2 linked regions of the Prochlorococcus marinus CUG1415 genome follow. The protein of the gene in region 2 interacts with the protein of the main gene of each other region in a pairwise test. Links are inferred from orthologs where the notes say so. Each region holds a gene or a part of one and is shown on either strand. Other genes may lie near its edges.

Region 1 (10,486 bases), on a different replicon or contig from region 2:
AAAATCCTAATCGAAGAGAATTGGATATGCTTCTCTCAACTGGAGAGCAAGTAACCATAGCTCTTCTCTCAATGGCATTAAACGAATACGGAATACCTGCAATTTCAATGACCGGTAGCCAGGTTGGAATTATTACAGAATCAATACATGGGAAAGCAAGAATTCTGGATATTAAAACAGAAAGAATCCACAATTATATAAATCAGGGTTTTGTAGTTGTAGTGGCTGGATTTCAAGGAACAACATTAAGTCATACGGGATCAATGGAAATTACAACTTTGGGTAGAGGTGGTTCAGATACCTCTGCAGTAGCTTTATCAACAGCTTTAGGAGCTGAAACTTGCGAAATTTATACAGACGTTCCAGGGGTTCTTACTACTGATCCAAGAATTGTTCCTAATGCAAAACTCTTAGATAAAATTAGCTGTGAGGAAATGCTTGAACTTGCAAGCGTCGGTGCTTCAGTTCTCCATCCAAGAGCAGTAGAAATTGCTCGCAATTATGGAATTAAATTGTGCGTCAAATCAAGCCACAGTGACTCACGTGGGACTCTCCTAGAAAGTCAAATCCAACCTCTCCCACTAAAAAGAGGAAGCTTAGAATTAACAAAAACGGTCAATAGTCTTGAAGTATTAGAAAACCAAGCAGTATTCAGTCTCTCGAATATTCCTGATAGGCCTGGGATTGCTGCACAAATATTTGAAAAACTATCAGAAGCAAGTATTAATGTAGATTTAATCATACAAGCGACAAATGATGGAAATAATAACGATATTACATTTACTGTTAGTGAATTAGAAGTTAAAAAAACTGCAGAACAATGTGAACTTATAACTAGTCAATTAGGAGGAAAATACAATCTAAAAACAAACATGACTAAATTGAGTATTCAAGGAGCAGGCATTATGGGTAGACCAAGTGTTTCAGCTGATTTATTTGATACTTTATCTCAAGCGAATATAAATGTCAGGTTAATAGCTACTAGTGAAATTAAAGTCAGCTGCGTAATTGAAATAAATAATATTCCAAAAGCTATTAGATTTGTTGCTGAGAAATTTAAGTTATCCGATACACAAATATTTGTTAATCCAATCAACGAAAAACAAGATCAACCTGAAGTAAGAGGAATTGCATTAGATAAAAACCAAGTTCAAATAAGTTTTCGAAAACTGCCTGATCGTCCAGGTGTAGCAGCATCGATATGTTTAGCATTAGCTGAAAATAATTTACTTTTCGATACGATCGTGCAGTCTGAAAGAATTTCCTCTTTAAAAACTAAGGATATTAGTCTTACAATGAATAAGCAAGATAGAGAAAAAGCTAACTTAGTTTTTGAGGCCCTAACAAAGAAATTACCTGGTTCATACATTGAAGATGGCCCTGCGATAGCCAAAGTAAGTACTGTTGGGGCAGGAATGGCATTTCAGGTTGGAACGGCTGGAAAAATATTTAGAGCACTGGCTGACCAAAATATCAATATTGAAATGATTGCCACTAGTGAAATTAGGACTTCATGTATTGTCTTAGAAAAAGATTGTGACAAAGCAGTTAATGCGATTCATAATCATTTCGAATTAGAGAAATAAGTTCTTTTTAGTAATTTCTTGCCAATTTTTGTCTTAATTTTTTGATTCTATCCCTCAAATTTGCTGCTTCTTCAAAATTTAACTCTTTTGCAGCATCTTTCATTTGAATTTCTAACTTTTCTATTAAGCCAGGCAATTCTTCGATTAAACATTGATTATCGCTAGCATTGAGAATTGCGTCAGTTTTGTTATTAACTATATTTATTAAATCTTTAGATAAACCACCAGCATCTAATTTTCTGGAAAGTTCTAGAAAAGATAATATTGAATTTTCTATTTTTTTACCTGCAGGTTTTGGAGTAATACCATTGACTTGGTTATATTTTTTTTGAATAGTTCTTCTTCTTTCAGTTTCAGATATTGCTCTTTTCATTGAATCTGTGAAGTTATCTGCATAAAGCAACGCAACACCTTCAACATGTCTTGCAGCTCTTCCTATTGTTTGAATCAATGACCTTTCTGCCCTAAGAAAACCTTCTTTATCAGCATCTAAAATGGCGACTAAGGATACTTCTGGAAGATCTAGTCCCTCTCTTAATAAATTAACTCCTACCAAAACATCATATTCGCCCATTCTAAGGTCTTGAATAATTTCAATTCTTTCAATTGAATGGATTTCGGAATGCAAATATCTAACTCTTACTTTATTTTCAGATAAAAAATCAGTTAGATCTTCAGCCATTCTCTTAGTAAGTGTTGTCACTAGCACTCTTTGATTCTTTTCAGCTCTAATTCTTATTTCAGATAATAGATCTTCTATTTGGCCCTCACTAGGTCTTACATCAATTAAAGGGTCTAATACCCCAGTTGGTCTAATAACTTGCTCAATAAATTCACCATCACATTGATCTAATTCCCATTGTCCGGGAGTTGCGCTTATAAATACTGTCTGTTTTGATTTTTCCCAAAACTCTTCACATTTTAAAGGTCTATTATCTGCAGCACTTGGCAATCTAAAACCATGATCTATTAAAACTTTTTTTCGAGATTGATCACCGTTGTACATCGCATGAAGTTGAGGACATGTTACATGACTCTCATCGACAACCAACAACCAATCTTTAGGAAAGTAATCTATTAAACATTCTGGAGGTGAACCTTCCTCCCTGCCTGATAAATGACGAGCATAATTCTCAACTCCATTACAATAACCAACCTCTTTAAGCATTTCTAAATCATATTTTGTGCGTTGTTCTAGACGTTGAGCCTCTAATAATTTTCCTTCGTATGTAAATTTATCGAGTTGTTTTTTTAATTCACTTCTGATTGCACTTATTGCACTTTCAAGTCTTTCTTTTGGAGTCACAAAATGCTTCGCTGGGTAAACGCTGACTTGTTCCAAACTTTCAAGTATTTCTCCCGTAGTAGGGTCAACATATCTAATAGCCTCGACTTCATCACCAAATAATTCGATTCTTATTAATCTATCTTCATAAGCTGGACCGATTTCTAAAACATCACCTTTGATTCTGAATCTACCTCTAGTAATTTCAATATCATTTCTAGTATATTGATTTTCAACGAGCGACCTCAAAGAAGAACGTAGATTTATTGATTTTCCAACTTCAAATTTAACTGCAGCTTTTAAATACTCACTTGGTATACCAAGACCATAAATACAACTTATTGAGGCTACAACAATTACATCTTTTCTCTCAAATAATGAGCGTGTTGCAGAATGCCTGAGCATATCTATTTCTTCATTAATTGAAGCAGTTTTGGCTATATACGTATCACTTACAGGGACATAAGCTTCAGGTTGATAATAATCGTAGTAAGAAATAAAGTACTCAACAGCATTTTTTGGAAAAAACTGCCTTAATTCATTACATAGTTGTGCAGCTAACGTTTTGTTATGAGCCAAAACAAGAGCTGGCCTTCCTGTTTGTTGGATTACATTTGCAATAGTAAATGTTTTACCAGTTCCAGTCGCTCCTAAAAGAGTCTGAAACTCTTTACCACTATTTACACCTTTAACTAATTTTTGAATAGCTTCTGGTTGATCTCCATTTGGTTCGTAAGGAGCCTGAAGCTTATAGTTGTTCATCAAGCTAGTAGCTAAAGGATATTGCTATATTAAGAAATTTTTTCTCCAATTATTGAATTTTTCAAAGATTCTTTTAAGCCCCTAACAACCGCAATCATTGATATTAAATCATCTAATTTATTAACTGCAGATCCAACGCCAACTGCTGATGCTCCCGAGGATATTGCTAGTGGACAAGTTACTTGGCTTAATCCAGAGGCACTCATGATTGGTATATTCAGAGATTGTTTCTTAAATTCTTGATGAATAGCATAGGTAGCTGCAAGAGTTGGTACTGATTTCTCAAAAAAGCCTTGAATTCCTGGAGAGTAAGGAGTAGAACTCGTACCACCTTCTGTTTGAATAATATCAACACCTTCTTCCACTAACTTCATAGCAAGATCAACTTGTTTATCAATTGGCATAGTATGAGGAACAGTTACTGATAAAGGAACATTAGGCAATAAATCCCTCGTCTCTTTAGTAATGTTTAAAACTTTTTCATCTGAAAAATTAATGCCTTTTTCATAAAAAGTATCATAATTTCCTATCTCAATTAATGATGCTCCTGCTTTTACAGAATCTTGAAACAATCTTGGCACTACTGAACTCACACATACGACTAATGAAGAATTCTTAAGTGCTAAATCAACGAGTTCAGGTTTACAAGCAATATCGACAAGATCAGCACCTCCTAATGAAGCAGCCTCAACAATTGTTTTCACAGATTCAACATCAAAATTATTCAATCCTGAAATAACTTTGAGTAAAGATTTACTTCTTAACTCTTCTTTAATTTTTTGTGGCAAAAGATTAATCAGACTCATTTACTTAATGAATTTATTACCTGATTGTGACATTGTTTTAGTAAAACAGTGCATTTTTTAAAAAATATTATCTGAGCAACACAAAATGTCTGATAGAGATTTAACTCAGAAAAATTGGTCATCATGGCATCATCTGCTTCATAAGGAGATTCTTAGCAAAAAAACATTAATTCCCAAAGGATCAAATATTTTAATCAGTGTTTCCGGGGGACAAGACTCCATGGCCTTATTAACCCTAATTGATGACCTAAAAAAAAATCATAGTTGGTCTATTAGTGTTTGGCATGGTGATCATCAGTGGCACGAAAAATCCTCACTATATGCTTTTGAATTAAAAAGTTATTGCAAAGATAAAAATATTTCATTCTATTTTGATAAGGCAAATAAAGAAGATATTTTTTCAGAAGAAAAAGCAAGAGAATGGAGATATAAAAAATTATGTGAAAGAGCCAAAACTTTATTAAACAAGAACCAGCCAAAAAACAATGTTTATTTATTAACTGGTCATACTAGTAGTGATAACGCAGAAACATTTATCCTAAATTTATCTCGAGGTAGCAATTTTGCAGGTCTCAGTAATATTGCAAGCAAAAAATTAATAGGAAATCAATTTTTTTTAATAAGGCCATTATTAATTTTTAGTAGAGAAGACACAAAAAAATTCTGTAATGATATGAATATCCCAGTCTGGGAAGACCCAACAAATTCAGATCTTAAATTAAAAAGAAATTTAGTAAGAAAAAAAATTATTCCTACATTAGAGGGCATCTATCCTGGTTGTTCAGAAAGGATAAATAATTTTTCCCAAAAAATGAGCAACTATAATAATGAACGGAATGATCTTAGTGAACTCGCATACTTATATTGTCAAGACGTGAAAGGTATCAAAAGGAGTCTCTTAAATAGTATGTGTATTGAAGCGCGGTGCACAATCTTAAATAGATTTTTAAAAGAAATATCTATAAAGCAATATAGTTCTAAAAATCTGGCAAAATTAGCAACTTCAATTTATGAAAAAAATAAAGGTCAAATTCACTTGCAAGAGTTTTTGAAAATTGTTTGGAATAAAAACTATGTAAATTTTGAAAAAAGTTAAGAGGTGACAGCAGATCTTCTTCTTCTTGTTCTACCTTCAAATGAATCTTCTTTAGCAGTATCAGCTGATGGATTCTGTGAAACTTTTGGACTTTTTTGGGTATTTTGCGTGTTATTTGAACTATTTGAATGATTATTGTTTGATTTCTTTTGGAAATTATGATTATTTCTATTTCTTTGAGAAAAATTTTGCTCTTCGGTAATCTTTGGAACATAAGCACGAGTTCCACTTGGGGCAGGTTGAACTAAACACAAAATAAGTGGCTCAACTTGTAACTCTCTTCTCATTCTTCTCGATAAGCCATGTTCAATTTCTCTTTGTACACCAATCCAATCTACTTCAAAATTATTCGGCCCAGTTTGTCTAGATAATTGTTTCCATCTATTTTCTAAGACCCAGCTAATTTCACGTTCTGTCCACATAGACATTTTTCTTGGTTCTGCAGTAGTGATAACTCCTCTTAAATTAACTCTGGGAGGCGCAACCATCTTCCCATCTGTACTAATAGGAGCTAAAACTGTTACCACACCATCCACAGCTAATTGCTGCCTTTCTTTTAAAACTCGAGCATCTACTATTCCATTACGTGAGTTATCAAGTAATTCAACTCCTGCTTTTACAGGATCACCTTTTTGAATAGAATTAGATGTCAACTCAACTACATCTCCATTTTCAATGATTAAGATGTTATCCTTTGGAACTCCCATAGTTTGTGCGCTCTTGCCATGACAAACAAGCATCCTATGTTCTCCATGAACTGGGACAAAAAACTTAGGTTTAGCGAGGGCCAACATTAACTTTTGATCCTCTTGAAAACCATGCCCAGAAACATGTATATTTTCTCCCTTGCCATAAACAACTTTTGCTCCAAGTTTCATTAATCTATCTATTGTATTAACCACAGAAATAGTATTGCCAGGAATTGGACTCGCTGAAAATATCACCGTATCAGTAGTCTTCAGACGGACATGCTGATGTTCACCACGAGATATTCTACTTAACGCTGCTAGGGGCTCTCCTTGACTTCCAGTCATTAATAGTAAAGTCTCTCTATCCGGTAAGTCTCTAATTTGTTTTATCGGAACAAAAAGATCATCAGGACATTTCATATAACCAATATCTCTCGCCTTAGCAATAACATTAATCATTGATCTACCTAACAAACCAACCTTTCTGCCATGTTTCATAGCTAGTTCCAAACACATTGTTACTCTATGGACAGAGCTTGCAAAAGTGGTAATAATTACGCGTTCTTTTGCTTCAGCAATATGTTTTTCTAAAGATGGATAAATAGTTTTTTCCGACGGACAAAAACCAGGGACTTCAGCATTAGTAGAGTCGCTAAACATACATAAAACACCTTTCTCCCCGTAATAAGCCATTCTCTCAATATCAAATTGCTCACCATCTATTGGCATATGATCAAATTTAAAATCGCCCGTGAAAATAATTGTTCCAACAGGAGTAGTAACTGCCAACGAAAAACTATCACAAATTGAATGTGTATTTCGAATAAATTCAACTGAAAAATGTTGGCCAACCTTAACCACATCCCTTGGATTCACAGTTTGTATAGTCGTTCTATCGGATACTCCTGCCTCCTCCATCTTTCCCCTCAGCATTGACATGGCTAGCCTAGGGCCATAAATAATTGGAATATTAAAATGCTTTAGATGATGAGAAATACCTCCAATATGATCTTCATGACCATGAGTTACAATCATACCTTTAATTCTTCTTTGATTTTCTCTTAAAAAAGTTGTATCAGGCATAACAACATTCACACCATGCATTCCATCAGATGGGAAAGCAAGACCAGCGTCAACAAGCATCAGTTCATCACCGTATTCAAAAACACAAGTGTTTTTTCCAATTTCATGTAATCCTCCAAGAGGTATTACTCTTAAAGCTGGGGAATTACTTTTAGATCTTGATGAAGCGTTGGTAGATCTATTTACAGTTGAATTGGTACTTAATTGCATAATTTTGAAATTTATGAAGGCCTGCTTGTAATCAAATAAGGTTTATTTAAATTTAATTATCAAGTTAAATATAATCCTTATTATAAGGATTTCAGGATAAAAGATAGTTGCTTTTTCATGTCCGCAGTTAATGGTGACAAAGGACTTCTTGGATTACCTACATTCCATCCAGACAGCTCTAAAGCAGCCTTTATTGGAATGGGATTAGTAGTCATAAAAAGTGCCTTAAAAAGAGGCTGAAGTTTTTCATGAATAGCAAGCGCATCGGATACTTTTCCACTTTGAAAGGATTCAATCATCTCTTTCAATTGCAAGCCAACTAAATGACTTGCAACACTTACAACTCCTACAGCACCCACAGATAACATTGGAAGCAACAATGAATCGTCGCCACTATATACAGAGAGTTCAGAGCCACAAATAGCTCGTAGTTCTGTTACTTCTTCTATTCTACCGCTTGCCGCTTTAATACTGAGAATATTGGAACAATCCATAAGTTTCTTCACAGTATCAGGTAATAAATTGCAACCTGTCCTTCCAGGTATGTTGTAAAGCATTATAGGCAAATCCTTTGCAGAATTAGCAATGAAACTGAAATGTTTATAAAGACCTTCTTGAGGTGGCTTATTGTAATATGGAACAACAACCAAAGCACCGTCAGCCCCAGATAAGTAGGCTTTTTGTGTAGCTTCTACAGCCTCGCTTGTACAATTACTACCAGTACCAACTATTACTTTACAGCTCGAATCCAAAGATCCTTTTACTGCAATAAACAAATCATGTTGTTCCTCCCATGAAAGGGTAGGGGATTCGCCAGTAGTACCACAAAGCACAATGCCATCAGAACCGTTCTCAAAAAGAAAATTTGAGAGTTTTATAGCTAGTTCATAATCTACATCTCCATTTTCAGTAAATGGAGTAACCATTGCAGTCAATATTCTTCCAAATAATGGATTAGTACACTTAGTTTTGTCTTTAATCATTTTTTTGGAATTAATAACTCAGCTATTTGAACAGCATTAAGAGCTGCTCCTTTTCTTATTTGATCTCCACATAACCATAATTCTAATCCATTAGGCTGACTGATATCAGTTCTTAACCTGCCAACAGCAACATTATCCCTTCCCATAACGTCATTTGGCATAGGAAATCTATTATTTTTGTAATCCTCAATAATTTCAATTCCAGGTGATTTTTTTAATTGTTCGAGAGCATCTTTAGGTCCAACTACATCAGCAAATTCAATATTTATAGCTTCAGAATGTGCTCTCAGTACTGGGACTCGAACACATGTAGCAGAAAGCTTTAAATCAGCAATATTTAATATTTTCCTCGTCTCATTAACCATTTTCATCTCTTCTTCGCAGTAATTATTAGCAAGCATGGGTGAATTATGTAAAAACAAATTAAAAGCCAGGGAGTATGGCAAAACTTCACTTTTTTGAAGATTACCCTGAAGATATTGTTCAGTTAAAAGTTTTAGTTCCTCCATCGCCAATTGGCCTGCACCACTTACAGATTGATATGTTGAGACAATAACTCTTTGAATAGTCGAAAGTTTATTTAACGGAGCTAAAACTAATGACAACAAAATGGTAGTGCAGTTTGGATTCGCTATTACTCCATCATGATTGAGTGCATCACTAGCATTAACTTCAGGAACTACAAGAGGTACGTTCTTATCTAATCTAAACGCACTGGAATTATCTATCAATAAAGCATTTTGCTCCATTATGGTAGACAACCATTTTTTTGAAATACTTCCACCCGCTGAAGCTAAAACTAAATCAAGATTTAGAAATTCTTCCTTAGTTGTTTTTTTTGTAACTAATTCTTCACCTTTCCAAATAATTTTTTTTCCTTCTGACCGCTCTGATGAAAGCAAGACCAATTCTGAAATTGGGAAATCACGTTGTTCAAGAATTTTGAGTAATTCAGATCCCACAGCACCTGAAGATCCTAAAACAGCAACTTTTAATGGCCTATTAGGCAAAAACGGAGATTTTCTCACACTTTGAAAATGATTTTTATGAATAGATTGACTATTTTTTTTACTTTATCAAAAAATTAACTTTCAAGGAAATCACATAATGTGAAATAATTAAGATTCGGTTTATAGTAATAATTACAAAAAACATGGCTAAAGAAGCATTAATAGTCAAAACAACTCCTCTGCCTCAAAGTAGAATTTCATTTGAATTAGAAATACCATCTGAGACATGCAAATCGTGTGTTAATGAGACAATCAGTACTATCAGTCGTTCGGCTAAAATTCCAGGATTTAGACTTGGTAAAATTCCTAAACAAGTTTTAATTCAAAGAATTGGCATCACACAATTACATGCTTCTGCTCTAGAAAAAATCATTGATAAATCATGGCAAGAAGCATTAAAAATAAAATCTATAGAGCCATTAAGTGAGCCAGAATTGGTAGATGGCTTTGAATCTTTACTTGCAAAATTTAGTCCTGACAAATCACTTAAGGTTACTCTTCAAACTGATATTGCCCCCGAATTAAAACTCAAAAAATCCAAAGGACTTAGTGTTGACATCTCAAAAACTAAGTTTGATCCTAAGTCAGTAGATGAAGCCCTAGAAAAATCTAGAAGTCAGTTTGCAAATATTATTCCAGTAACCAATAGAGCAGCCAAATTAGGGGATATTGCTGTAGTTAGTTTCAAAGGAAAATATAAAGATTCTGGTAAAGAGATTGATGGTGGGACAAGTGAATCAATGGATCTTGAGTTAGAAAAGAACAAAATGATTCCAGGTTTCGTTGAGGGAATCGTAAAGATGAAAATTGGCGATACTAAAACACTTAACCTTAAATTTCCTGAAGATTATTCTCATAAGGATTCAAGAGGCAAAGAGGCTATCTTTGAAGTAAATCTTAAGGATCTTAAGGAAAAAGAATTACCTGAACTTAATGACGATTTTGCAAAACAATCTGGCAACAAAGAATCATTAAA
Region 2 (12,440 bases):
CAGCGCCAATGTTCGATACAAATACCCTACATGCTGCAGTTGTGGAACTAATAGCACTTGACGATGCCTCAATAAAGTATTCAACAGTACAAAATTGGTATGCGGGTGATGAACAAGGTGTTGGCGGAATTTTTAATTTTGTCACCAAACGAGGAAAATGTTTGGGTAAGAGAAGTAAAATTAGCTGGTCTCAAGTTGAAACAGGTTCTGCAATTACATGGAAATATCCTAGCTGTATTCTTTTAGGAGAAGAATCTGTAGGGGAATTTTATTCAGTAGCACTTACCAATAATCTTCAACAAGCAGATACAGGGACAAAAATGATCCATATTGGTCCCAAGACCAAATCAACTATAGTTAGCAAAGGAATAAGTGCAGGTAATTCAATAAATAGCTATAGAGGCCTTGTCAAAATGGGTACAAAAGCTATTGGATCAAGAAATTACAGCCAATGTGATTCAATGTTAATAGGGGATCAAGCTTCTGCAAATACGTTCCCTTATATCAAATCTCAACAACCCAATTCTGAAATTGAGCATGAAGCAAGTACATGTAGAATCTCCGAAGATCAACTTTTTTATCTCCAGAGCAGAGGTATAGAATGTGAAGAGGCAATATCTATGATGGTCAGTGGTTTCTGTAGAGATGTATTTAATCAATTACCTATGGAATTTGCTGCTGAAGCAGATAAATTACTGGCTCTTAAACTCGAGGGATCAGTAGGTTAATTAATCAATTTCTAAAGTGAAATGCTAAGTCAAATGAAAGAGTCAGATCCAATATTAGAAGTTCAAAATCTCTTTGCATCTACTGATAATCTGCCAATTTTGAAGGGGGTTTCACTTAATGTCTACCCTGGAGAAATCCATGCAATTATGGGAAGAAATGGATGTGGTAAAAGCACTCTTTCAAAAATCATTGCAGGACATCCTTCATATAAAATTACAAATGGCGACATAAAATTTTCAGGTGAAAATATTAACTCTCTAGAACCTGAAGAAAGAGCTCAAGCAGGAATTTTCCTAGGTTTCCAATATCCAATAGAAATTCCAGGCGTTAGTAATCTTGAGTTTCTTAGAGTTTCAACAAATGCTAGAAGAAAATTCCTCAATAAAGAAGAATTAGATACTTTCGATTTTGAAGAATTAGTTAAAGAAAAGTTGGAAATTGTAAAAATGGATCATGCATTCCTATCAAGAAGCGTAAATCAAGGATTTTCCGGGGGTGAAAAGAAAAGAAACGAAATTCTGCAAATGGCTTTACTGGAGCCCAAGATAGCAATTCTGGATGAGACCGATTCTGGTCTAGATATTGATGCTCTTAGAATAGTCGCATCAGGAATTAAGAAAATATCTAATACAAAGACTGGAATTATATTAATTACTCACTACCAAAGATTGTTAGATGAAATCAAACCCAATTATGTTCACGTTATGGCAGACGGGAAAATCATCAAAACTGGTGGAAGTGATCTTGCTTTAGAGCTTGAAAAAAAAGGTTATGACTGGACTGATAACTTCGTCAAAGAGACTTAAATAAATGGAAATTATTGAACAAATAAAAACCAATCAATTAATTGACAATCCTACAGAAATACAAAAAATCTGTCTGAATAAATTACAATCAAACCCCCTTCCTAATCCAAAAAGTGAACTATGGCGACTTTCAAATAGATCAAAATTTTCAAACTTTTTAGACTATTCAGTCAATGAAAAAGATCCAAAATTTGATACCCCATATCCTTATAATTCTCAAAATATTATTAGATTAATAATTGGAGAGGATAGCCAAATTTCATTAATAGAAGAAAATTATTCAATACAACAATTAAGTGATAATAAATTAGATAAATATATAAAACAAAAGATATCTTGTTTTGATCAAAACGAACATTGGAGTGACCTACTAAATCTTTCTTTAAGTTGTCCAAAAAATATCTTAGGCTTAAAAATAAACGGATCAAAAATCCCTCCTATTGAAATCTTTAGCCATGCATCAAGTAATTCTTTAAACGCAAAAACCCTAGTAATATTTTTAGAAAAAAATTGTAACATTGAATTGTTACAAGTAAATCTTGGTAAAGAAAACTCTTCATTATCTCAATCCACATTCATTTATTTAGAAGAAAATAGCTCCCTAAACCATGGTGTTGTTTCCTATGGTGAAGATAAATCACATCTATTAAATTCTCTCAATGTAATTCAACAAAAAAATAGCGAATACAACTTAGGGTCTTTACATTTTAAATTCAATTATGCAAGATTTGAAATTCGTATTGAACAATCTGCAGGAAACGCTAAAACCAATATCAAAGGTATGCAAATAACAAAAAACAATGAACAAATTGCTACTCATACAAAAATAGACTTTAATGGGCCAAATGGATTTTTAGACCAAATCAACAAATCACTTGCTGACGACAAATCACATGCTATATTTGACGGCTCAATAATTGTTCCCAAAATTGCCCAGAAAACTGATGCGTCGCAATTAAGCAGAAATTTACTTTTATCAAATCTCGCACAAATTGATACAAAACCTCAATTAGAAATAATTGCTGATGATGTCAAATGCAAACATGGAGCTACAATTGCACAATTAAATGATGAAGAACTTTTTTATATGCGTACAAGAGGTATTACGTTAAAAGAAGCAAGTAAACTACAATTAAGTTCTTACTTCCAAGAAATAATTTCATTTATTCCCATTTCAAAAGATAGATGGGATTTGCTTGATAAACTTTTAAATGAGAATTAATGGAAACGATTCAAAATTTCCCTGAAATAGCTAAGAAAGACTTTCCTCTTTTAAATAAGAACTTAAAAAGTAATGAGCAAATCATTTATTTAGACCATGCTGCAACAACCCAAAAACCAATACAAGTCTTAAAAAAAATTGATGAATATTATAGAAACTTTAATGCCAATGTACACAGAGGCGCACATCAATTAAGTGCAAAAGCAACAGAAGAATTTGAAAATGCAAGATATTTAATTAGCAAATATATAAAAGCGAATTCAACAAAAGAAATTATTTTTACAAGAAATGCTACTGAAGCAATCAATCTAGCGGCTAGATCATGGGGCGAATCTTCATTAAAAGAAAACGATGAGATTCTCTTATCAATAATGGAGCATCATAGCAATATTGTTCCATGGCAAATGGTTGCAGCAAAAAATAAATGCAAACTAAAATTTATAGGTATAGATAAAAATGGGAAATTAGATATAGACGATTTTAAATCAAAACTAACATCTAGAACTAAGCTTGTTAGCCTAGTACATGTTAGTAATACTCTAGGTTGCTGTAATCCAATCAAAGAGATAACTAAATTAGCTAAACAAAAAGGTTCTTTAGTTTTAATAGACGCATGTCAAAGTTTGGCGCATCAAAAACTAGATGTAATTGATCTTGAAATAGATTTCTTAGCGGGATCAGGGCATAAACTTTGCGGTCCTACAGGTATTGGTTTCCTCTGGTCAAGAAAAGAAATCCTAGAAAAGATTCCTCCACTCTTTGGAGGTGGCGAAATGATTCAAGATGTTTTTGAAGAGACAAGTACTTGGGCAGAGCTACCTCATAAATTTGAAGCTGGCACTCCAGCTATTGCAGAAGCAATAGGTCTTGCAGAAGCAATTAATTATATAAACACTATTGGATTGGATGAGATTCATGAATATGAAAAGACTATTACTAAATATTTATTTGAAAAATTAAATCAAATAGAAAATGTTGAAATTATAGGTCCATCGCCAGAGATAGATCCAGACAGAGCATCACTTGCCACCTTTTATATAAAAAATATACATTCAAACGATATTGCAGAAATTCTTGATTCAAAAGGAATTTGCATTAGAAGTGGGCATCATTGCTGTCAACCTCTTCACAGATACATTGGAATTAAATCAACAGCAAGAATTAGCATGAATTTCACAACCAATAAGGAAGAAATTGATATATTTGTAGAAAAATTAAAAGATACTATTGATTTTCTAAAAATCAATTCTTAAATATTCAAAGCATTTTTTAAAAAATCCTGAGATTTTTTCATTACTTCTTCTTTAGTTTCTATATATTTAAACCCATGCCCTTCATTTTCAAAAAAAATAACTTCTGAATATTTATTATTCCGAATCAAAATTTCTTGAATCTTTAAAGTTTGTTTATACGAAATAACTGTATCTTTTTTTCCATGAAACAATAAGATAGGTTTTTTTATTTTATTAATATGATTTATCGGCGATCTATTTATGTAATCATCATGATTTTTTGCATACTTTCCTAGCAAAGAATTTAAATAATCTTTTTCAAACCTATGAGTGTTGTAATACATATCCTTCAAATCAATAACAGGATATTTACAAATTGCAGCTGTAAAAATAGACCCATATAATAAACTATTCAGGGCAGTGAACCCACCAGCACTATTACCAGAAATTACTACTTTCTCACTATCAACTAGATTTGATTTAGTTAATTCAAGAGCTAGTGCTTTGCAATCATAAGAATCAACAATACCCCACTTATAATTCAACCTCTCTCTATATGCTTTGCCAAATCCTGATGATCCTCCATAATTAACTTCAGCAACAAAAAATCCCTTCGAGGTCCAATATTGAACTTCAGAATTATATGATCCATCAAAAAATGAAGTTGGTCCACTGTGAGCTCTAACAAGTAGCGGTGGCTTTCTACAATTGTCAACAAGGGGTTTATAAAGAAAAGAATGAGTAGATTGGTCTTCAAAACCTTTAAACCAAAATGATTCAGGTTTGGAACAATCTTTTATATGATCAATATGTATCTGCTCAGAAAAATTTGGTAAAAATTTTTCTGCAAAATCAATTTCAAGTACAATTCCCAAAAAATCATATCCATAACCTCTTAAAAGAACTTTATTTCGAAAAACACTGAAATCACTGATTGAGGTAAAAGGAGTAGAAAATTCTTTAACTAATACAAGATCTTTATATTGTTCCACTATTAAACTATTTCCTTTTTTGGCTACACAAAATAAGTTTTTTATAGTCCCCGAAAACAATGTAATTCCTGAGACCCATTGTGGTACTCCATATTCAATCAAATTTCTCTCTACTCTTTTCTTAATAAAAATATTCTCAATTTCACTTACATCTAAAAACAATAAGTTCCACCATCCAGAACTATCTTCAGAACATACTAAAAGTGTTTCACTTATCCAATAAGGTTGAAAAAAAGAAACATTTTTATTGGCATTGATCAGCTTATTTGAGAATTTTTTTATTTTTTTTATCTCTCCATCTAAATCTATTTGAGCAAAATACAGATCATTTTTCTCCCAGGGCATGTATGGAGAATCCCACTCGACCCATGAAAGTAAGGTAGCAGAAGTATTAGAAGATAATTCTCCAGCGAAATTTTTAAATTTTTTTATTCGGTAAATATCTTGTTTAGTTTTTTTTAAGTTCAAAGAAAATAAATAATCTCTATTATTTATTTCACAAATGCCATACAAAAAATTTTTCTCAGAAATAACAAATCCAGAATCGAAATTTCCTGCTACTGCTTTAGAAAGTTGCCTCGGTTCTTGAACTGACTCAAGATATTTGTTTTCAATTCTATATTTTATTCCTGCTTCTTTAAAAATTTGAAACCATACTGCTTTTGAAGACTGATCTATCCATATCAAATAAAAATTCTTTTTAAAATCAATACATTTATAAGATTTACCCCCATATCCATGAAAATTACTTTTAATATTATGTTTTTTACCAGTTAATTTTTGAGGAAATGCATATTTCTCGTTAAATGGTCTAGCAAAAATAGCATTTTGATGTTGATCTTCATCAACATCATCGATCCAAAAAATAGTATCTCTAACAATAGTTAATTCCTTAAAATCTTTTTTCTTAGAGTCTTTTTGGCTAACTTTTGCTTTAACATTATTACTCATTAAAAAAATATAAAGAAAGTAAATTAAAGTGCTAGTATTTTTATAGCTAAACTATTTCTTAAAAACTTTTTTATTAACGTGGCAAACCATTTTTCACAACTTGCAAGAAAGTCAAGAAAAAATGGGTCCTCGGCAAAAATCGCCAAAGAACAAACAGGTAATCCATGTCTAGAAATTTATAAACTTGGTGATGATATATTAAGACAAAATTCCAAAAGAATTACTAAGGTTGATGAATCGATTAGAAAACTAGCTAGAGAAATGCTTCAAAGCATGTATGCAGCTAAAGGGATTGGGCTTGCTGCACCTCAAATTGGTATTAACAAAGAGCTCCTTGTTATTGATGTGAATTTTGAAGATTCAGCAGCAGAGCCTTTAATCTTAATCAATCCAGAAATTACAGATTTTGGAACAACTCTTAATTCATACGAAGAAGGCTGCTTGAGTATCCCTGGCGTCTATTTGAATGTCGTGAGGCCATCAACTATAAAATTAAAGTTTAGAGATGAAATGGGAAGGCCACGCAAAATGAAAGCAGATGGACTTCTAGCTAGGTGTATTCAACACGAAATGGATCACTTAAATGGAATATTATTTGTTGATAGAGTTACATCAAAAGATGACTTAAACAAGGAACTTATAAAAGAAGGGTTTTACGAAAAAGACGTTATTTCTATCTAATCGAAAAATGACTGAAACAACAATTTTCCAAAAAATAATAGATGGTGAGATTCCTTGTGAAAAACTACATGAAGATGATTTTTGTATTGCATTTAATGATATCTCAGCTCAAGCCCCAATCCATTATTTAGTAATCCCCAAAAAACCAATAGTAAGTTTATGTGAATGCGCAGAAAAGGATGCAGACTTATTAGGTCATTTATTGTTTGTAGGAAGTAAAATCGCTAAATCTAAAAATTTAAATAACTGGAGAACAGTAATTAATACTGGTAAAGAATCTGGGCAAACAGTTTTTCATTTACATATTCATTTTTTAGCAGGAAGAAAAATGACGTGGCCTCCTGGTTAAAACTCTCAAATTAAGAATTTTTGAGCTATAAGTAATTAAATATAAAAAAAAATGACTTCCCCAGAATCCTTAATATCTAAAAATAAAAATTTACTCAACCTTATCCTGAAAAATTGGGAAAATTTAGATGAGTCACAAAAATCAGTTTTAACCAAAATTTGGAATGTTTTGACCTATAAATGGCAACTGCAAATATTATTAAACACCCCTTTTGTGATTTATTGGCTCCTAGATAAAAACTTTGAAAGTATTCATAGTTTCAATCAAAACCTTTTAAACCAATTGAATTTACCGGATTGGCTAGTATCTTTTATTGGATTTGCTAACTGATTCCAATATTGAGTTTTCTGCAAAATTTATTATTAAAATTGATGTTAAAATAAAATGTTTTAACACATAATAAACTTTAGATATCAATCATGCCGAAAGAAATATCAAGTACAAAAAGAGATATCTCATCTCAATTAAATAAGATAAGAAAACTTACACAACCATATTTTTTACCTTACACTTCAAATAATGGATGGTTATTTATATTACTGTTATTTGCCCTAATCTTTTGTGTTGTTCCAGGAACGGTTTTATTTGTAGTTACAGGTTTAATAAATTTGCTCAGCAATTCAACACCTGATTTCACAAAAGAATATTTAAGTGGAATTGAAGAAATAATTAACAAAATCTGGAACTCCAATCTTGGGGTAATAGGTACAATTTTTTTCTTATTCGGTATTGGATCTTTTGCTTCATTTCGCAGTCAATTAAGGCAAAAAAGATGGATCCCTTGGCTTTTTCTTGGATTAGTTTTACTAATGCTGCTCTCTGTTAATGGAATTAATGCTGGAATCTCTTTCTTAGTTAGAGATATTACGAATGGATTAATCAATCAAAATGCCAGTGAAAGTTATAGAAAATTATGGATTTTAGGAATTTGTTTTGTTGCTGCATTACCTATACGGAGCTTTCAATTTTATTTATCAGCTAAACTTCAACTACTTTGGAGAGAATGGCTTTCAAATAATTTAATTGATAATTATTTAACCGACCGAACTTATTATATATTAAATCCAAATAACGAAGATGAAACTGACATTGATAATCCAGACCAAAGAATTACGGAAGACGCAAAAGATTTTACTGCTCAAATACTAGATTTATCATTAAATATTTTTGACTCAATTCTAACTTTTACTATTAATATCGGAATTCTTCTTAGCATTAGCAAGAACTTAACAGTAGCTCTTGTTTTTTACGCTGGTATACTTTCAATTTTAATTATATTTGCAAGTAAAAAATTGTTTAAATTAAATTTTGATCAGTTGAAATATGAAGCAAATTTTCGATATGGATTAGTGCATGTACGAAATAATGCTGAGTCTATCGCATTCTATTCAGGAGAAGATGAAGAATACCAAGAAGTTAATAGCAGATTAAAGTCAGTAGTAAAGAATTTTAATTTATTAATTATTTGGGAGGCATTACTGAGAGTTCTACAAAGATCAACAATTTATGGAAGTGTTTTTATACCGTTTATAATTCTATCTGGACCATTACTCGCAGGTAATATGAATTATGGAGAATTTTCTCAAGCAAGACTCAATTACCAATTACTTGAGGGTTCTTTATTTTTTATTATCTATAAGATTGAAGCCCTAGCAAAATTCTCAGCCTCAATAGGCAGATTAGAAGGATTTCAAAGCAGCATAAAAGAAGTAAAACATTTAAAATCAAATCAATATAAAAACAGTGTTAAAGAAAAAGAGAATATTTATATAAAAAATGTAAATGTAGAAACTCCTGATAAAAGTAAATTATTAGTAAAAGATCTAAATTTGAGTGTTGAATACGGTGAAAGCATTTTAGTTGTCGGTCCATCTGGATGTGGGAAGACATCATTACTTAGAGTTATCAGCGGACTATGGTCAACTGACAAAGGTGAGATTTTCTCACCACAAAAAGGAGACTTGTTATTTATACCTCAGAAACCATATATGACATTAGGATCCTTGAAAGAGCAATTATGCTATCCATTGAGAACAAGCAGATTCAGTGATGAACATTTGCAAGCAGTTCTTAAAGAAGTACAACTTCCAAATTTAATTGAAAGATATCCTGACTTAGATATAAAACAAGATTGGCAAAGAATATTATCTCAAGGAGAACAACAAAGATTAGCATTTGCAAGATTATTATTAAATTCTCCAAAGTTTGTAATTCTTGATGAAGCTACAAGTGCTTTAGATATAAAAACAGAACATTATCTTTATAATTTATTGAAAGAGAGGAATATTGCTCTTGTTAGTGTTGGTCATCGTCCAACTCTTAAAATCTTTCATGACAATGTCCTTGAATTAAGTGGTAAAGGTAATTGGTCTCTAATGCCATCAAAGAATTTTGATTTCAACTCAAATATAAATTAATAAATTATGACAAAAGAAGAATTTGACAATAAACCATCCCCTGCTGATGAACTAACCAAGACAGAAAAAGATGACAAATTATCTGAGGAAGTTGATGATAAACCATCCCCTGCTGATGAACTAACCAAGACAGAAAAAGATGACAAATTATCTGAGGAAGTTGATGATAACTATCAGTTTGGATGGAGTAGGTATTCAGAAATAACTAATGGAAGATTTGCTATGATTGGATTCTTAGCAATAATACTAATTGAATTATTAAGTCAACAATCATTTTTAAAATGGGCGGGAATCTTATAATTAATCGTCAAATCTAGAACTGTTATCTCTAGGTTTCTTTCTATTTTTCCCAACGGTATATCTACCACTTTGATTTTTTGAACTTGATCTCTCAGTAGAGTTTACTCTACGAGTTACACGAGGTTTTTTTACTGCATCCGCATCTTTGAATGATGCATCCTCTACTTGATCTTTTGAAGTTTGCTGCCTAATGGGAGATCTTGTGGATTTCTTTCTTAATGGAGAAGAATCATCAGAAGAAGAAATATTTGCTTGTCTTGATATTGTCTGATTCCTTCTGGGTCTTGACCCTGTTTTAACTTCATTTCGAGAAGTACTTCTTCTTTCACCAAATTTATTTCTTAATGCCTCATTACTATTTCTATCTTCAGAATTCTGCCTTCTTCTTCTTATAGGTTCGTCATTTTCAAATTGATTTACTTCTCTTGCAGCTGGCCTTCTTCTACTTACAGCAGAAGCAGGTATAGCTCTTGAAACATTCCTCCTGCGAGATATCCCCTCTATATATTCTTCTTCAAAATCATCTTCTTGAGGTTTGAATCTTCTAGATGGTCTTTCAGATTCTTCAAACCTTTCGTAATCTTCATTAAAACGACCTCTAGAATTCCTAGGCTCATCAGAAATAGGATCATCATCAAAATAAGAGGACCTTCTAGCTTGATCCGTAGCAACTCCCCTCAACCTAACACTTTCGTATGCGAAAAAAACTGTAGTTCCTGCCAATAAAAACTGACCAAACTGAAGGATAGGATCTAATCTCCAGCCTTGAAAAAATAATATTCCACCGCACAAAAGTCCTATAGCTGCAAAGAAGACATCATAATCTCTTGCTAATGCAGGTTTAACGGATCGTAAAAAGTAAAGACCGCCTCCACATACTGCAAGAACTATACCAACAATACTGGCCCAATTGAGACTAGCATTGACCACATTCTTTCTCCAAAATTTATGTTTTAAAGGGAAAAATAAATCACCCTATATATAGTTTACTTAAAACTTCTATAAAAACTAGCGTCTTCCAGTAGAAGTACGATCAAGGGAGTCTTTTTGGCTAACAAAAATCAAAAAGGCTGTGGCTGGAATTACGATAAGTAAAGCGGCTGCAATAAAACTACCTATCATTCCAACTGCGGAATTATTTGCAACTTGGGCAGAAAAATCCGCAGCTAGTAATAAATTTGAAATTTGAAACACTTTTTAAATATTTAATTCTCAATTTATAATACGAATTAAATACTATTTAATGGGTTATTTATTAAGATGAATTAAATATTTGTGATTTCCTTGCTTGAAAACTCTCTCCAAATTTTAGATATTAGTTTAGGAATTTCTTTATCATATCTAACTATAGTTTTCTTAATTAGATTAATTCTTACTTGGTACCCAAAAATTGATTTAAGTAAAGGTTTGTGGTTATTCATTTCGATACCATCAAGCTCTATCCTTAATCAAACAAGGAAATTAATTCCCCCTATAGGAGGAGTTGATATAGGACCAGTAATTTGGATTGGAGTCATCAGTTTTTTAAGAGAGATTTTAGTAGGTCAACAAGGGCTTATAAAACTTGCATTGCATACACACATCTCATAGAGATTATTTAATTATTCCTCAGTAATTGGGTAACAATTCTTCTTCAACATATTTTGTATGTATCTTACCTTCCTTAAATTTAGCTTTATTCAATAAGGTTAAATGAAAGTTAATTGTTGTAGGAATACCGGTTACTGCGCATTCATTTAAGGCCCTATTCATACGTTTAATTGCAGTATTTCGATCTTTTCCCCAGACTATTAATTTACCAATTAAGGAGTCATAAAATGGAGGTATTTCATAACCAGTATAAACATGACTATCCACTCTTACACCAGGACCTCCGGGAGGAAGCCACCCAGTTATTTTTCCAGGTGATGGCCGGAAATTATGAGATGGATCTTCAGCATTGATTCTACATTCAATGGCATGACCATTTAAATTGATATCATCTTGATTAAATTCCAAGTTAGCTCCGCTTGCGATCTTAATTTGCTCAGCTATTAAGTCTACGCCTGTAACCATTTCAGTAACAGGATGTTCAACTTGAATCCTAGTGTTCATTTCCATGAAATAAAAATTATCATCATCATCGACTAAAAATTCAACTGTACCAGCTCCTTCGTAACCGATACTTTTTGCAGCAGCAATCGCTGCATTTCCCATTTTTTTTCTTAGTTCGGTGTTAATTGCAGGGCTAGGAGACTCTTCCAATAATTTCTGATGTCTTCTTTGAACTGAACAATCTCGCTCTCCTAAATGAACAACGTTACCCGACCTATCTGCCAAAATTTGAATTTCTACATGTCTTGGCTTCTTTATAAATTTTTCCATATATAGACCATCATTACCAAAAGCTGCTTCTGCTTCACCTTGAGCTGCTTTAAACATTTTTTCAAGATTATCTGCATTTTCAACCAACCTCATGCCTCTTCCACCTCCTCCAGCAGTTGCTTTGATAATTACTGGATAGCCAATATCCTCTGCCAATTTATAAGCCTCATCAACATTAGATAACAAGCCTTTACTTCCAGGTACTGTTGGAACTCCTACTTCTTCCATAGTTTCTTTAGCTGTGGATTTATCTCCCATAGATCTAATAGCTTTAGGAGATGGCCCAATAAAAACTATGCCATGGTCGTTACACATCTCAGCAAATTTATCATTTTCAGCAAGAAATCCATAACCAGGATGAATAGCATCAACGCCTCTAGATGTAGCAGCAGCAAGT

What was found.
Region 1: the proteins of def (region 2) and HA143_RS09375 interact in binary tests that used the Escherichia coli proteins (3 or more experiments, as listed by UniProt). The link is inferred for Prochlorococcus marinus CUG1415 from one-to-one orthologs.

The regions. Positions count from the first base shown.
Region 1 is NZ_JAAORL010000002.1:586,295-596,780, forward strand. Bases 7,513-10,486 are described here. They hold HA143_RS09375 (aspartate-semialdehyde dehydrogenase), read right to left. Parts: upstream 9,529-10,486; coding sequence 8,497-9,528; downstream 7,513-8,496. Other genes in these bases: HA143_RS09365 (ribonuclease J), read right to left, coding at 7,513-7,517; dapA (4-hydroxy-tetrahydrodipicolinate synthase), read right to left, coding at 7,598-8,500; tig (trigger factor), read left to right, coding at 9,654-10,486. In the rest of the region: HA143_RS09345 (aspartate kinase), read left to right, coding at 1-1,586; excinuclease ABC subunit UvrB, read right to left, coding at 1,594-3,633; HA143_RS09355 (DUF561 domain-containing protein), read right to left, coding at 3,663-4,439; tRNA lysidine(34) synthetase TilS, read left to right, coding at 4,525-5,535; more of HA143_RS09365, read right to left, coding at 5,532-7,512.
Region 2 is NZ_JAAORL010000001.1:75,104-87,543, reverse strand. What follows is about bases 4,997-7,811. They hold def (peptide deformylase), read left to right. Parts: upstream 4,997-6,010; coding sequence 6,011-6,613; downstream 6,614-7,811. Other genes in these bases: HA143_RS00405 (ABC transporter ATP-binding protein/permease), read left to right, coding at 7,382-7,811; HA143_RS00410 (histidine triad nucleotide-binding protein), read left to right, coding at 6,621-6,962; HA143_RS00420 (alpha/beta hydrolase family protein), read right to left, coding at 4,997-5,932. Outside these bases: Fe-S cluster assembly protein SufB, read left to right, coding at 1-728; Fe-S cluster assembly ATPase SufC, read left to right, coding at 750-1,535; HA143_RS00430 (SufD family Fe-S cluster assembly protein), read left to right, coding at 1,540-2,757; HA143_RS00425 (aminotransferase class V-fold PLP-dependent enzyme), read left to right, coding at 2,757-4,010; more of HA143_RS00420, read right to left, coding at 4,007-4,996; more of HA143_RS00405, read left to right, coding at 7,812-9,379; HA143_RS00400 (chlorophyll a/b-binding protein), read left to right, coding at 9,383-9,679; HA143_RS00395 (Ycf66 family protein), read right to left, coding at 9,680-10,609; psbX (photosystem II reaction center X protein), read right to left, coding at 10,688-10,873; HA143_RS00385 (YggT family protein), read left to right, coding at 10,964-11,269; accC (acetyl-CoA carboxylase biotin carboxylase subunit), read right to left, coding at 11,288-12,440. UniProt on the Escherichia coli protein: Removes the formyl group from the N-terminal Met of newly synthesized proteins. Requires at least a dipeptide for an efficient rate of reaction. N-terminal L-methionine is a prerequisite for activity but the enzyme has broad specificity at other positions.